Regions from separate parts of the Acidovorax sp. LjRoot194 genome, predicted to be linked through region 2. Evidence: predicted binding sites of a transcription regulator. Region 2 holds the regulator's gene; each other region holds the start of a gene.

Region 1 (4,259 bases), 2.4 Mb from region 2:
CCGCCACGGTGTTCACCGTGTTTGGAAAAGGATTCTCCTGGCGCGACATCATCCTCATTGCCGGTGGGCTGTTTCTGGTCTGGAAGGCCACCAAAGAAATCCACCACAGCGTGGATCCTGATCCCGGTCCCGATGTCTTCACGCCCCAGCAGGGCGCCGGGCTGACGACCACCGCAGCCATCGGACAGATTCTGCTGCTCGACCTGGTCTTCTCCATCGACAGCATCATCACCGCGGTGGGCATGACCGAGCACATTCCGATCATGGTGATTGCCATCTTGGTGACCGTGAGTGTCATGCTTTTCGCCGCCACCCCGCTGGCCAACTTCATCCAGGCAAACCCCACCATCGTGATGCTTGCATTGGGCTTCCTGCTGCTGATCGGCACCACGCTGATTGCAGAGGGCTTCGGCGCAGCGATCCCCAAGGGGTACATCTACGCGGCCATGGCGTTCTCTGCGCTGGTCGAATTGCTCAACATGTTTTCCCGCCGCGCCAAGCGGCGCGATTCTGCAAAATAAATCTCTTCGTTGACGCCGCGCTGTGCTGCCGCGGTGGGCAGCCCATTCACCAGCACGCGGCGCAAAGGGCAACCGTTGGCAAGTGCAGCCCCTGGTAATGCTCTGGGGCTTGGCACCCAGAGCCCAGGCGCCAGGCATCGCGATGGGGGTGGTTGCACGGCACGCGCTTCGTCCACCCACCCTTGGACGCCAACACGTCCGTCGTCAATGCCCAGGCCTGCACGGGCTGCCTGGTCGCGCCTTGTCCTTACTGATCTTTCTCCAACGTCAGCACCACAGAGCCGAAGCCCGAGCCCAAGGTTGCGGTGAAACTGGTTTGTGTCTTGTCGCTCATCCGCATGAAGTAGCCGTCCTTGCCTTTCAACCCGCACACGACGGAGCCACTTTTCTTGGCCTCGTCAATCGCCTCTTTGTCGTTGCCCGTCAACATCTTCCACAGGGCCTCGGGATCGATGGGCGCCAGTGTCTCCACGTTGGGCTTGCCGGTGTCATCCGGGAAGGCCTTGCCGTCCGGCCCGACGAATGAGAAGGCATAGCTCTTGCCGTCGCGCGAGATCTTGATGCGATCGCCATCATCAGACTTGCTGCTGCCCCGTGCGGTGCGCTTTTCCACGATTTTGAAATCGCCCAGCATGGCGGCACCACAGGCCGCGGCGTTCTTGTCCTGGGCGTGCACCGAAGCGAATGGCAGCCAACACACAGCCATCACCGCAGCGCAGCAAGTGAAACGGATGGTCGAAAAAGTCATGGAGTCCTGACGGATGCCTCACGTGGTGGGGCGATGAGAGAGCTGGGCCGTTTGGCGCTGGGCCTGGCCTGAAGGCACTCACTGACGAAAGTCAGCGAGCAAAGAAAAAAGCCTAAGTGAATCAATCACTTAGGCTTTCATTTGGCGGAGAGGGTGGGATTCGAACCCACGGTAGTGTTGCCACTACGCCTGATTTCGAGTCAGGTACATTCGACCACTCTGCCACCTCTCCTGTGTGTCGAAGCCTGCGATTATAGCAGTAGTTTTGAAGGGTTCAGCCAGCGGCCACGGTTCCTGCCAACCGGTCGCATCGTTCACGGCGCCACGCCTCGCATCCCGATGCGGTACATCCACCCACATCTTGATGCAGGTCATAGGGCCGCCCGGCGCCCGGTGGCACGATCCTGTACAGCCAGCAGCCTCTGGGCGCCAAGGGTCTCCGGCTCGCTCGCCACCCTCTCCTCGAAACTCTCCAAGGACACTTTCACCATGCGATTCGCCCACATCGTCGTTGCCGCCTCTTTGTTCGCCGCAGGCTCTGCCATGGCAGGCCCCTGCGATCTCGAGATCGAAAGCACGGATGCCATGAAGTTCAACAAGGACAGCCTGAGCGTGCCGGCCAGCTGCAAGAAGGTCACCGTGAAGCTGGTGCACACGGGCAAGCTGCCCAAGGCCTCGATGGGGCACAACTGGGTGTTGGCCAAAGCCGCCGACATGCAGGCCGTTGCCACCGACGGCATTCCTGCAGGCGCGGACAAAAACTACCTCAAGCCTGGTGACACCCGCGTGCTGGCTGCCACCAAGCTGATCGGCGGCGGCGAGAGCGACACCGTCAGCTTTGACGCCACCAAGCTCAAGGTGGGCGAGGCCTACAACTTCTTTTGCTCGTTCCCCGGCCACATCGGGCTGATGAAGGGCACCTTTGCGGTGACCAAGTAACGGATGCGTGCTGACTGGTGAAGGCTGGCTGCTGACGCTGCTGCGCCAGCGTTGCAGCGCAGGCAGTGCTTGACCTAGGTGCCCGTCGGCGCCGCGCCCTGTGCTGCGGCCACCAGCAGACGCGGGGACCGGGGCGCCGCCGCGAAGGCAAAAGCCCGCAGCCCGCCCAGCACTCTGTCAGGCTGCGGGCGACAGCACAGCCACGCCGCCCATGTAGGGGCGCAGCACCTCAGGCACCGTCACGGTGCCGTCGGCGTTCTGGTAGTTCTCCAGCACGGCCACCAGCGTGCGGCCCACGGCCAGGCCGGAGCCGTTGAGGGTGTGCACCAGCTCGTTCTTGCCCTGGGCGTTCTTGAAGCGGGCCTGCAGGCGGCGGGCCTGGAAGGCCTCGCAGTTGCTCACCGAGCTGATCTCGCGGTAGGTGTTCTGCGCGGGCAGCCACACTTCCAGGTCGTAGGTCTTGGCAGCGCCAAAACCCATGTCGCCGGTGCACAGGCTCATCACGCGGTACGGCAGGCCCAGCTTTTGCAGCACGGCCTCGGCGTGGCGGGTCATGTCTTCCAGCGCTTCGTAGCTTTTGTCGGGGTGCGCGATCTGCACCATCTCGACCTTGTCGAACTGGTGCTGGCGGATCATGCCGCGCGTGTCGCGGCCGTAGCTGCCGGCTTCGGAGCGAAAGCACGGCGTGTGGGCAGTCAGCTTGATGGGCAGCTCGGACTCGGCCACCACCACGTCGCGCACGAAGTTGGTCAGCGGCACTTCGCTGGTGGGGATGAGGTACAGCGCCGCGTTGTCGGGCACAGGCTCGCCGTCTTGGCCGCCCTTCTTGGCCGCGAACAAATCGCCTTCGAACTTGGGCAGTTGGCCCGTGCCCTTGAGCGAATCGGCATTCACGGCGTAGGGCACATAGCACTCGGTGTAGCCGTGCTCCTGGGTCTGCACGTCCAGCATGAACTGGGCGAGCGCGCGGTGCAGGCGGGCGATGGTGCCCTTCATCACGGTGAAGCGCGAGCCCGAGAGCTTGACGCCCATGTCGAAGTCCAGCCCCAGCGGCGTGCCGACGTCCACGTGGTCCTTCACTTCGAAGGCAAACGTGCCGGGCGTGCCCCAGCGGCGCACTTCCACGTTGCCAGCTTCGTCGCTGCCCACGGGCACGGATTCGTGCGGCAGGTTGGGCACCGCGACCAGCATGGCCAGCAGTTCGGCCTGCACTTGTTCCAGGCGGGCGGCGGATTGCTCCAGCTCCACCTTGCCTGCGGCCACCTGGGCCTTGATGGCTTCGGCTCCATCCTTGTCGCCGCGGCTCATCAGCATGCCGACCTGCTTGGACAACTGGGTGCGCTGGGCCTGCAGCTCTTCGGTGCGGGTCTGCAGCGTCTTGCGCTCGGACTCCAGGGCCTGGAACGCCGAGACGTCCAGGAAGGCCTGGGGCATTTTGCGGGTTTCCAGCCGCGCGATGGCGGTGTCGAGGTCTTTGCGAAGGAGAAGGATATCTAGCATGACTGGATTTTAGTTCCCCCCGCAATCCAATCCCCCTGAGTCGCTTCGCGCCTTCCCCCGTAGGGGGACGCACCCGGTGGCCTGGCACAGCCAGATCCACGGGTGCGCTCGCGCAGGCAGTGCAAGATGCATGCGCTGCTTTCGGACTTAGCCGAGGCTGGCAGGGTCGAAGTTGGCGCCGCAAAGAATCAAGGCCACGGTCTCTTGCGGATGGGGCTTGTACGCGCCGGTCTGCAGCGCGGCCAGGCCCAGTGCGGCGGCGGGCTCCACGGCCAGCTTGAACTCCTTCCACAGCCACAGTTGCGCAGCGCGGATGGCGTCGTCGGGCAGCAGCAGGGCGTCGTGCACATGGCGCTGGCTGACGGCCCAGCCGATGGTGCCGATGCGGCGTGCGCCCAGTGAATCCGCGGCCACACCGCTGACGTCCACGTCCACCGGCTCGCCAGCGGCGCGGGCCGCATGCAGCGTGGGGGCACGCTCGGGCTCCAGGGCCACGACGTGGGCGCGGCTTTCCACCCAGGCAGCCACGCCGCCGATGAGGCCGCCGCCGC
Region 2 (4,259 bases):
TGCAGAGCCGCCCCCCTGCCCCACCAGCGCCCCGCAAGGCGCAGAGCACATGGCCAGGCAGTGGGACCCGCCGGCAAGGCCCATGAGCAGGGCGGTCGAAGCTACCGTGAGCAGCATGGTGGGCAAGCGCCTGAAGGCACCCAGTGGGCCCGGGCGGTGCGGCCGGGCATCAGATGATGCGCGAGAACCGCGCCCGGTTGCGGTCTGCCTGCAGATAGCGGTCGAACACCATCGCGATGCCGCGCACGAAGAACCAGCCCATGGCAGTCACTGCGATGCCATCGGGGCGGATCTGCACCAGCCCCTGGCCGGCCATCTCCTCCAGCCGCTCGATCTCGGCCGCGAAGTAGCGCCGAAAGTCGATGAGCCACGCCTGCTCCAGCGGCTCGAACAGCAGCTCGCCCTGGCACATCAGCGCCATGATGACGGCGCGGCGCACCAGGTCGTCGCGGGTCAGCGCCAGGCCGCGCACCACCGGCAGCCGGCCCTGGTCCAGGAAGTCGTAGTACTCGTCCAGCGTCTTCGCGTTCTGGCTGTACGTCGCGCCCACACGGCCGATGGCGGATACCCCGAGGCCAATCAGGTCGCAGTCGGGCTGGGTGCTGTAGCCCTGGAAGTTGCGGTGCAGCCGGCCCTGGCGCTTGGCCACGGCCAGCGCGTCGTCGGGCAGCGCGAAGTGGTCCATGCCCACGTACACGTAGCCTGTGGCCATGAAGGCATCGAGCGAGCGTGACAGCATCGACACCTTGGCGCCGCCCATGGGCAGCTCGGCGGGGACGATGCGGCGCTGCGGCTTGAAGCGCTCGGGCAGGTGTGCGTAGGCATACAGCGCAATGCGGTCGGGCCGCAGTTGCACCACCTGGGCCAGCGTGCGGTCGAACGACTCGGGCGTCTGGCGCGGCAGGCCGTAGATGAGGTCGACGTTGATCGACTCGAAGCCCAGCGCGCGGGCCGATTCGACCAGCGAGAACACCTGCTCCGCGGGCTGGATGCGGTGCACGGCCTTCTGCACCTCGGGGTCGAAGTCCTGCACGCCGAAGCTCAGCCGGTTGAAGCCCAGCTCGGCCAGCACCGCCAGGCGCCTGGCATCCACCGTGCGCGGGTCCACCTCGATCGAATACTCGCCGCCCGGCGCCAGCGTGAAGCTGCGCTTGAGCATGGCCATGAGCTCGCGCAGGCCGTCGTCGGACAGGAACGTGGGCGAGCCCCCGCCCAGGTGCAGCTGGCTCACCACCTGCCCGGTGCCGCAGTGTGCGGTGTGCAGGTCGATCTCGCGGCTCAGGTAGCGCAGATAGACATCGGCGCGGTCATGGTGCTTGGTGATGATCTTGTTGCACGCACAGTAGTAGCACAGCGATTCGCAAAACGGAATGTGCACGTACAGGGACAGCGGCAGCGCCTTGGCCCCGGTGCCTGCGCGGCGCTGCTCCAGCGCAAGCACGTAGTCGTCCTGCCCGAAAGCCTCGACGAAGCGGTCGGCCGTGGGGTAGGAGGTATAGCGGGGCCCTGGCACATCGAAGCGGCGCAGCAGCTCGGGCGAAACAGCAGTCATTGGAAGCATCCTTGCGTACGCTGCCACTGTGCCGTAAGCTGTTCCTCACGTCCTTGATCTACGTCAAGTGATGCCACCAGCCGACCAGCGACAATTTGATGCATGTCAGTCGCCCACCCCCGGTCCGCAGCGAAGCCTCGCCACCACGGGGTGAAACGCCCGAACCCCAACCTGCTGTACCTATGAACCCGCTCACCATGAAAGTCGCCTGCTCCAACTGCAATCTGCGGGAGCTGTGCATGCCTGTCGGCCTGAGCGATGAGCAGTTGCAGCGCATCGACGAGGTCGTGGCCACCCGCCGCAAGGTCAAGCGCGGCACCACGCTGTTCCGCAACGGCGAGACCTTCACCTCGCTGTACGCCATCCGCACCGGCTTCTTCAAGACCTGCGTGGCGACCGAAGACGGCCGCGACCAGGTCACCGGTTTCCAGATGGCCGGGGAGATCATCGGCCTCGACGGCATCGTGAACGACCAGCACACCTGCGATGCCGTGGCGCTGGAAGACGCCGAAGTCTGCGTGATGCCGTTCGACCGCATCGAAGAACTCTCGCGCGAGGTCACGGCGCTGCAGCACCATGTGCACAAGATCATGAGCCGCGAGATCGTGCGCGAGCATGGCGTGATGCTGCTGTTGGGCAGCATGCGCGCCGAAGAGCGGCTGGCCGCATTCCTGCTGAACCTGGTGCAGCGCCTGCACGCACGGGGCTTCTCGCAGTCCGAGCTGGTGCTGCGCATGACGCGCGAAGAGATCGGCAGCTACCTGGGCCTCAAGCTCGAGACCGTGAGCCGCACGTTCTCCAAGTTCGTCGAAGAAGGCATCGTCGAGGTCAAGCAGCGCCATGTGCGCATCCTCGATACCGACGCGCTCAAGCGCATCGTGAACAGCCAGCAAGCCTGCCACTGAGCACCACCACAGGCCAGGACTTCGGCGCCGGCCTCGAGCCGGCGCTGTCGTTTTCAAAACGCCGTTTTCACCACCCGCAGTCTCCGCACACCTCGGCACATCAGGAGCACGACGTCTTGCGGCAATCGTCAGGGCGCTCCCCCGGCGGCACGGGACAGCGGTTCAGCTCGAACGGCGACATCGCCAGCAGCGTGGTCAGCGCGCTCGATGCCATCGTGACGGCCCAGAACGCGAAGAACGCGAGGGTATAGACCCCCTCGCGCGACAGTGCCAGGGGCTGGCCGAACCAGTGCAGGTCGTGCGGATCGACCAGGGCAAAGACCAGCATCTCCATCACGCCGGCCATCAAAAAGGCGGGCCAGGCAATCCACATCAGGCGTTGCGTCCACATACTTGCAGTCTCCTTCGCGGGGCGAACGGGCACGGCGGTACCGCAGGGGCCGCCGGTGCTCGCCGGTGTTGTTGTTCTCGTCTTCGCAGCCGGTCAGCCGGTGGGCGACTCAACGCGGCTGGTCCTGCACCGGCGTGGCGGCGTGGTTGCGGCCCTTCACGGCAGGCGCCAGGCTCTTGGCGGGGTTTTCCAGCGCCTTGTTGATCTCGATGCCCTGGCGGTAGTAGTCCTCCGCCACCACCGGGTCGGGGCGCGAGATGGCCAGCCACAGCGTGACGAAGCCGGCCACGATCACGATGGCGGGCCCGGCGATGACCAGCCAGACGTGGCCGAACTTCCACCACGGGGCGGCGGCGGGCGCGGCGCCCGGACCTGTGGAACTGGCAGAGATGGCTGGGCCGTTGCGGCCGATGGCGGGATTCGATGGCATGTCAGTACTCCTTGCAAATCTTCTCGGGCGGTGCAGCGCCTCAGCGCGGCACCAGGAAAACGGATTTCTCGGTCACATGGGCGGCTCGGTCCACCGCCTGCACGTCGAACTGCACCGCGTGCGAGCCCGGCGCGGCCGATCCGTACGGAATCTGCAGCCGCACCGCCACCCAGCGGGACTCCGCGGCACCGATGTCCACCTCGGCCTCCGAGGCCACTTCGAGCGCGGTCAGCCCGCGGGCGGCGATGCGGTAGCGCTGCGGCCCCTCGGTCGCATTCATGATCTGCAGGCGGTAGATGTTCTCGAGCTTGCCCCCGGCCACGATGCGTGACAGGGCTGCACGGTCGCGCACCACGTCCACCTTCAGCGGCGTGCGCGTGACCAGGCTGGCCAGCATGGCAAGACACAGCGCTGCCAGGATCGCGGTGTAGATCAGCACGCGGGGGCGCAGCACCCGGCGCAGCATCTGCGACTGGCTCCACCGGTTGGCCACGCCGTTTTGCGTGGAGTAGCGGATGAGCCCGCGCGGGTACTGCATCTTGTCCATCACGGTGTTGCAAGCGTCCACGCACAGCCCGCAGCCGATGCACTCGTACTGCAGCCCGTTGCGGATGTCGATACCCACCGGACACACCTGCACGCACAGCGAGCAGTCGATGCAGTCGCCCAGGTCCTGGGCCTTGTAGTCGATGCCCTTCTTGCGCGGGCCGCGCTGCTCGCCCCGCTCGGGGTCGTAGCTCACCACCAGCGTGTCCTTGTCGAACATCGCGCTCTGAAAGCGCGCATAGGGGCACATGTACTTGCAGACCTGCTCGCGCATGTAGCCCGCGTTGCCGTAGGTGGCAAAGCCGTAGAACAGCACCCAGAACATCTGCCACCCGCCCGAGAAGGCCAGCAGCTCGCTGCCCAGCGTGCGGATGGGCACGAAGTAGCCCACGAAGGTAAAACCCGTCCACAGCGCCACCGACATCCACGCCAGCT
Region 3 (4,259 bases), 280 kb from region 2:
GCATGCGCATCAGGTTCATGCCGGGCGCACGCATCTTGATGATGGTGACGATCAGGTTGATGCCCGACAGCGTCGTGCCCACCCCCGCGATCTGCAGCGCCCAGATGTAGTAGTCAAGCCCCACCCCCGGGTTCTGCGCCCCCAGGTTGGACAGAGCCAGCCAGCCGGCGGTGGAGAACTCGCCCAGGAACAGCGACACCATCACCAGCACGGCGCCGGCGGTGGTCATCCAGAAGCTGAAATTGTTGAGGAACGGGAACGACACGTCGCGCGCGCCGATCTGCAGCGGCACGAGGTAGTTCATCAGGCCGGTGACCAGCGGCATCGCCACGAAGAAGATCATGATCACGCCGTGGGCCGTGAAGATCTGGTCGTAGTGGTGCGGCGGCAGGTAGCCCAGGTTGTCGCCGAAGGCCATGGCCTGCTGCAGGCGCATCATCACCGCGTCGGCAAAGCCGCGCAGCAGCATGACAAGGCCGAGGATCATGTACATGATCCCGATGCGCTTGTGGTCGATGCTGCAGATCCAGTCGCGCCAGAGCGGGCCCCAGAGCCTGAACTTGGTGACGCCGGCCAGCACGACCAGGCCACCGAGCACGGTGGCGATGAAGGTCCACAGCACGATGGGCTCGTGCGCCATGGGGACCGAGTCCCAGGTGATTCGGCCCAGGGCCCAGTGCGGTTCGGTTACAACGGGTGAGGTGGACATGTTCGTCGGTCTCTTATGCGCGGATCATTGGCGGGAGAGGGTGCGGTCGTAGACCGCGGCGTGGCGCGCTTCGAGGGCGGCCACCACCTGGGCGGCGTTGCCCACGGTGCAGACGTCCTGGGGCAGGTTCAGGCCCTGGGCCTTCATGAAGGCCTCGCCACCGCGCTCGTCGATGGACATCATGTGGTGCATGCACATCTTGCCGTCCTCGACGCAGCGGTTCAGCACCTTGTCGTACAGGCCGTCTTCCACGCTGGCGAAGCGCTGCACTGGGTCGCGCTCGCTGGGCTTGACCAGGTCCAGGTAGGTCTGGCGCGTGAGCGGCTTGCCTTCGGACTTGTTCTTGGCAACCCACTGGTCGAAGTCGCCCTGGCTCAGGCCATGGAACTTGAACGTCATGCCCGAGAAGCCCGAACCGCTGTAGTGCGAGGACATGCCCTTGTACACGCCGGGCTGGTTGATCACGGCGTTCAGCTCGGTCTGCATGCCAGGCATCGCGTAGATCATGCCCGCCAGATCAGGCACGTAGAACGCGTTCATCGTGGACGTGGCGGTGAGCTTGAAGAGGATGGGGCGGTCCACCGGCGCTGCCAGTTCGTTCACCGTGGCAATGCCCAGTTCAGGGTAGAAGAACAGCCACTTCCAGTCCATGGCCACCACCTGCACCTCCAGCGGCGTCGATTGCGCATCAAGCGGCTTGGACGACGAGATGCGGTCCAGCGGACGGTAGGGGTCGAGCTTGTGCGTGCCGATCCAGGTCAGCGCGCCCAGGGCGATGATGATGATCAGCGGCACCGTCCAGATGACCAGCTCCAGCGTGGTGGAATGGTGCCAGTCGGGGTCGTAGTCGTCTTCGGTGTTGGCGGCATTGTTGTGCCGGTACTTCCAGGCGAACCACAGGGTCAGCGCAATGACCGGCACGATGATGATCAGCATCAGCAGCGTGGCCTGGATGACCATGTGGCCTTGCTGCGCGGCAATGTCACCGGCAGGGTTGAGGACGACCGCCTTGCTGCAGCCGGCCAGGCTGCCCACGGCAGCCAGCGCGGCGAGCCAGACAGGCACGCGGGTCAGAGGGGTTTTGGGCATGGGATGAGCGCAATCGGGGCGTTTGTTTAAGGGTAAACGCGGATAACGGAGTGCCGTCGAATGTAATAGCTCTAGCTTTTTTGTACATTGGACATTTTGTCCAAGGTCAAAAAATTTTGCCCCAACCTGGTGCAAAAGCAGATGGTTACGGCTTTGTCCTGCATCCGTCATAGTGAAACCGCACTTGTCGGCAGCCGAACTTGGGTGTAGAACAAGGCTGTCTTATTCACACAACGAAGGAGCCCTGTTCATGAGCAGCCCCGCCACTGCCACTTTCCCTGCGGCCGGCTTTGAAGAAAGCGCCGCCTCTCTCTCGCGGGCTGATACGCATGAGGACGTCACCCCCAGCGAAATCGCTGTGGGCGTGATCATCGGACGCTCGTCCGAGTATTTCGACTTCTTCGTTTTCGGGATCGCCTGCGTCCTCGTCTTCCCGTCGTTCCTGTTCCCCTTCCTGTCGCGCCTGGACGGCACCCTGATGGCGTTTGCGCTGCTGGCGGTGGCCTTCGTGGTCCGCCCGATCGGCACCGCCATCTCGATGGCCATCCAGCGTCGCTGGGGGCGTGGCACCAAGCTCACCATCGCCCTGTTCCTGTTGGGCGTGTGCACCGTCGGCATGGCCTTCTTGCCGGGTTACAAGGATGCCGGCGTGGTGGCCATCGTCGCTCTGCTGATCCTGCGCATCGGTCAGGGCTTGGCGCTGGGCGGTTCGTGGGACGGCCTGCCGTCGCTGCTGGCGATGTCGGCCCCCAAGGACCGCCGCGGCTGGTACGCCATGATCGGCCAGCTGGGCGCACCGCTCGGGTTCGTGCTGGCGGCCGGCCTGTTCACTTACCTGTACAGCAACCTCTCGGTGCAGGAATTCCTGGCCTGGGGCTGGCGCTATCCGTTCTTCGTGGCGTTTGCCATCAACGTCGTGGCATTGTTCGCCCGTCTGCGCCTGGTGGTGGGCCAGTCTTACGCCGAGCTGCTGCAGGAGCGTGAATTGCAACCCGTGCCCGTGAGCCGCGTGATGCGCGACGAGGGCAGCAATGTGCTGCTGGGAGCTTTTGCGGCGCTGGCCAGTTTTGCGCTGTTCCACCTGGTCACCGTGTTTCCGCTGTCGTGGATCACGCTGTACTCGGACCAGCCCGTGACGCAGATCCTGGGTGTGCAGATCGTGGGTGCCTTCCTGGCCGCTGGCGCCATCATGGTGTCGGGCTGGTTGTCGGACCACCTGGGCCGCCGCAAGCTTCTGGGCGGCATGGCGGTGCTGATCGGTGTGTTCAGCTTCATGGCGCCCGTGCTGCTCAACTCGGGCGAAGTGGGCAGCACCATGTTCCTGTTGCTGGGCTTTGTGCTGCTGGGCCTGTCGTACGGCCAGGCTTCGGGCACGGTCACGGCCAACTTCTCGCCGCAGTACCGCTACACGGGCGCTGCGCTGTCGGCCGATCTGGCCTGGATCATCGGCGCCGCGTTCGCGCCTCTGGTGGCCTTGTATCTGTCGTCGCAGTTCGGGCTGCTGGCCCTGACGGTGTACCTGCTGTCGGGTGTGGCCTGCACGCTGGGGGCGCTGAACCTGAACCGCCGGATGGAGCGGCGGGATCGGTAAGCGACCTGTGGGCAGGTGATGCACGACCTGCGCTCTGCCCACCTGATGCACAACAAAAACCCGGTGGCTGCCTGTGCAGCCACCGGGTTTTTTGCTTGGTATGGGGCGTAATGGGTTTGCGTGGATCGACGGTCTGTGACGCCGCCGCAGTCGCTACTGCTGGCGCGTGTGGCACTGTGGCACGCCGATGACAAGGGGTGGTTCGATCAAGCTGCGGGGCTTGATCGAACCCTCGCTCTCAGTTCCAGGTGTCAGTCCTGGGGCCGGAAACCGATCGTGAGGGACGAGGGCACCCTACCGTCCACATCGCGCGGCAGCGTCTCGGTCTTGTCCAGGGCGCGCAGCACGGCGTCGTCCCAGGCCTTGTTGCCACTCGACTGCACGAGCCGCTTGCCCACGATGGTGCCGTCGGGTGACAGGCGCACTTCCACCTCTGCGCGTGGGTTGCCCGACAGCGCATCGGGGTAGACGATGTTGGGTTTGACCTTGGCAGCGACCTTGCCGCCGTAGCTGCCCGACGGGCCTGCGCTGCGCTGTGCGGTACCGGTGGCTGTTTCGCCGCCCGTAGCGCCCGCCATGCCCTGCATGCGGCGCAGGTTGTCTTCGCGCAGCTTGGCCAGCTGCTTGTCTTCCGCATCAGCCTTCCGCTTGGCAGCTTCGTCCGCCTTGCGCTTGTCCTCGGCCAGCTTCTTTTGCTTGTCCTGCTCGGCCTTTTTCTGCTCGGCCAATTGCTTCTCGCGCTGTTCCTTGTCCTTCTCGCGTTCTTTTTCTTTCTGCAGGCGGTCCTTTTTCTCCTGCTCCAGGCGGTCCTTGCGCTCGTCTTCCTTGCGCTCGCGTTCGCGCTTGTCGCGCTCCTGCTGCTGTTCGCGG

What was found. The regulator FNR, encoded in region 2, switches genes on or off when oxygen is low (the NO sensors DNR and NnrR bind a similar motif). The targets are predictions, from matches to a motif close to TTGATNNNNATCAA.
Region 1: azu (azurin) is a predicted target of FNR. The motif match lies at 1,631-1,644, and genes of this name have one in related genera.
Region 3: cyoA (ubiquinol oxidase subunit II) is a predicted target of FNR. The motif match lies at 1,895-1,908, and genes of this name have one in related genera.

What each region holds. Positions count from the first base shown of each region.
Region 1 covers NZ_CAXUQB020000001.1:1,544,473-1,548,731, reverse strand. Annotated here, with positions in the region: gene ACSQ3N_RS07145 (TerC family protein) at 1-521, shown strand, start outside; gene ACSQ3N_RS07140 (hypothetical protein) at 769-1,269, opposite strand; tRNA gene ACSQ3N_RS07135 (tRNA-Ser) at 1,412-1,501, opposite strand; gene azu (azurin) at 1,759-2,208, shown strand; gene serS (serine--tRNA ligase) at 2,386-3,708, opposite strand; gene ACSQ3N_RS07120 (threonine/serine dehydratase) at 3,856-4,259, opposite strand, start outside.
Region 2 covers NZ_CAXUQB020000001.1:3,917,877-3,922,135, forward strand. Annotated here, with positions in the region: gene ACSQ3N_RS17740 (sulfite exporter TauE/SafE family protein) at 1-117, opposite strand, end outside; gene hemN (oxygen-independent coproporphyrinogen III oxidase) at 170-1,552, opposite strand; gene fnr (fumarate/nitrate reduction transcriptional regulator Fnr) at 1,735-2,457, shown strand; gene ACSQ3N_RS17755 (hypothetical protein) at 2,558-2,848, opposite strand; gene ACSQ3N_RS17760 (FixH family protein) at 2,958-3,278, opposite strand; gene ccoG (cytochrome c oxidase accessory protein CcoG) at 3,319-4,259, opposite strand, start outside.
Region 3 covers NZ_CAXUQB020000001.1:4,195,104-4,199,362, reverse strand. Annotated here, with positions in the region: gene cyoB (cytochrome o ubiquinol oxidase subunit I) at 1-709, opposite strand, end outside; gene cyoA (ubiquinol oxidase subunit II) at 734-1,798, opposite strand; gene ACSQ3N_RS19125 (MFS transporter) at 2,049-3,389, shown strand; gene tolA (cell envelope integrity protein TolA) at 3,641-4,259, opposite strand, start outside.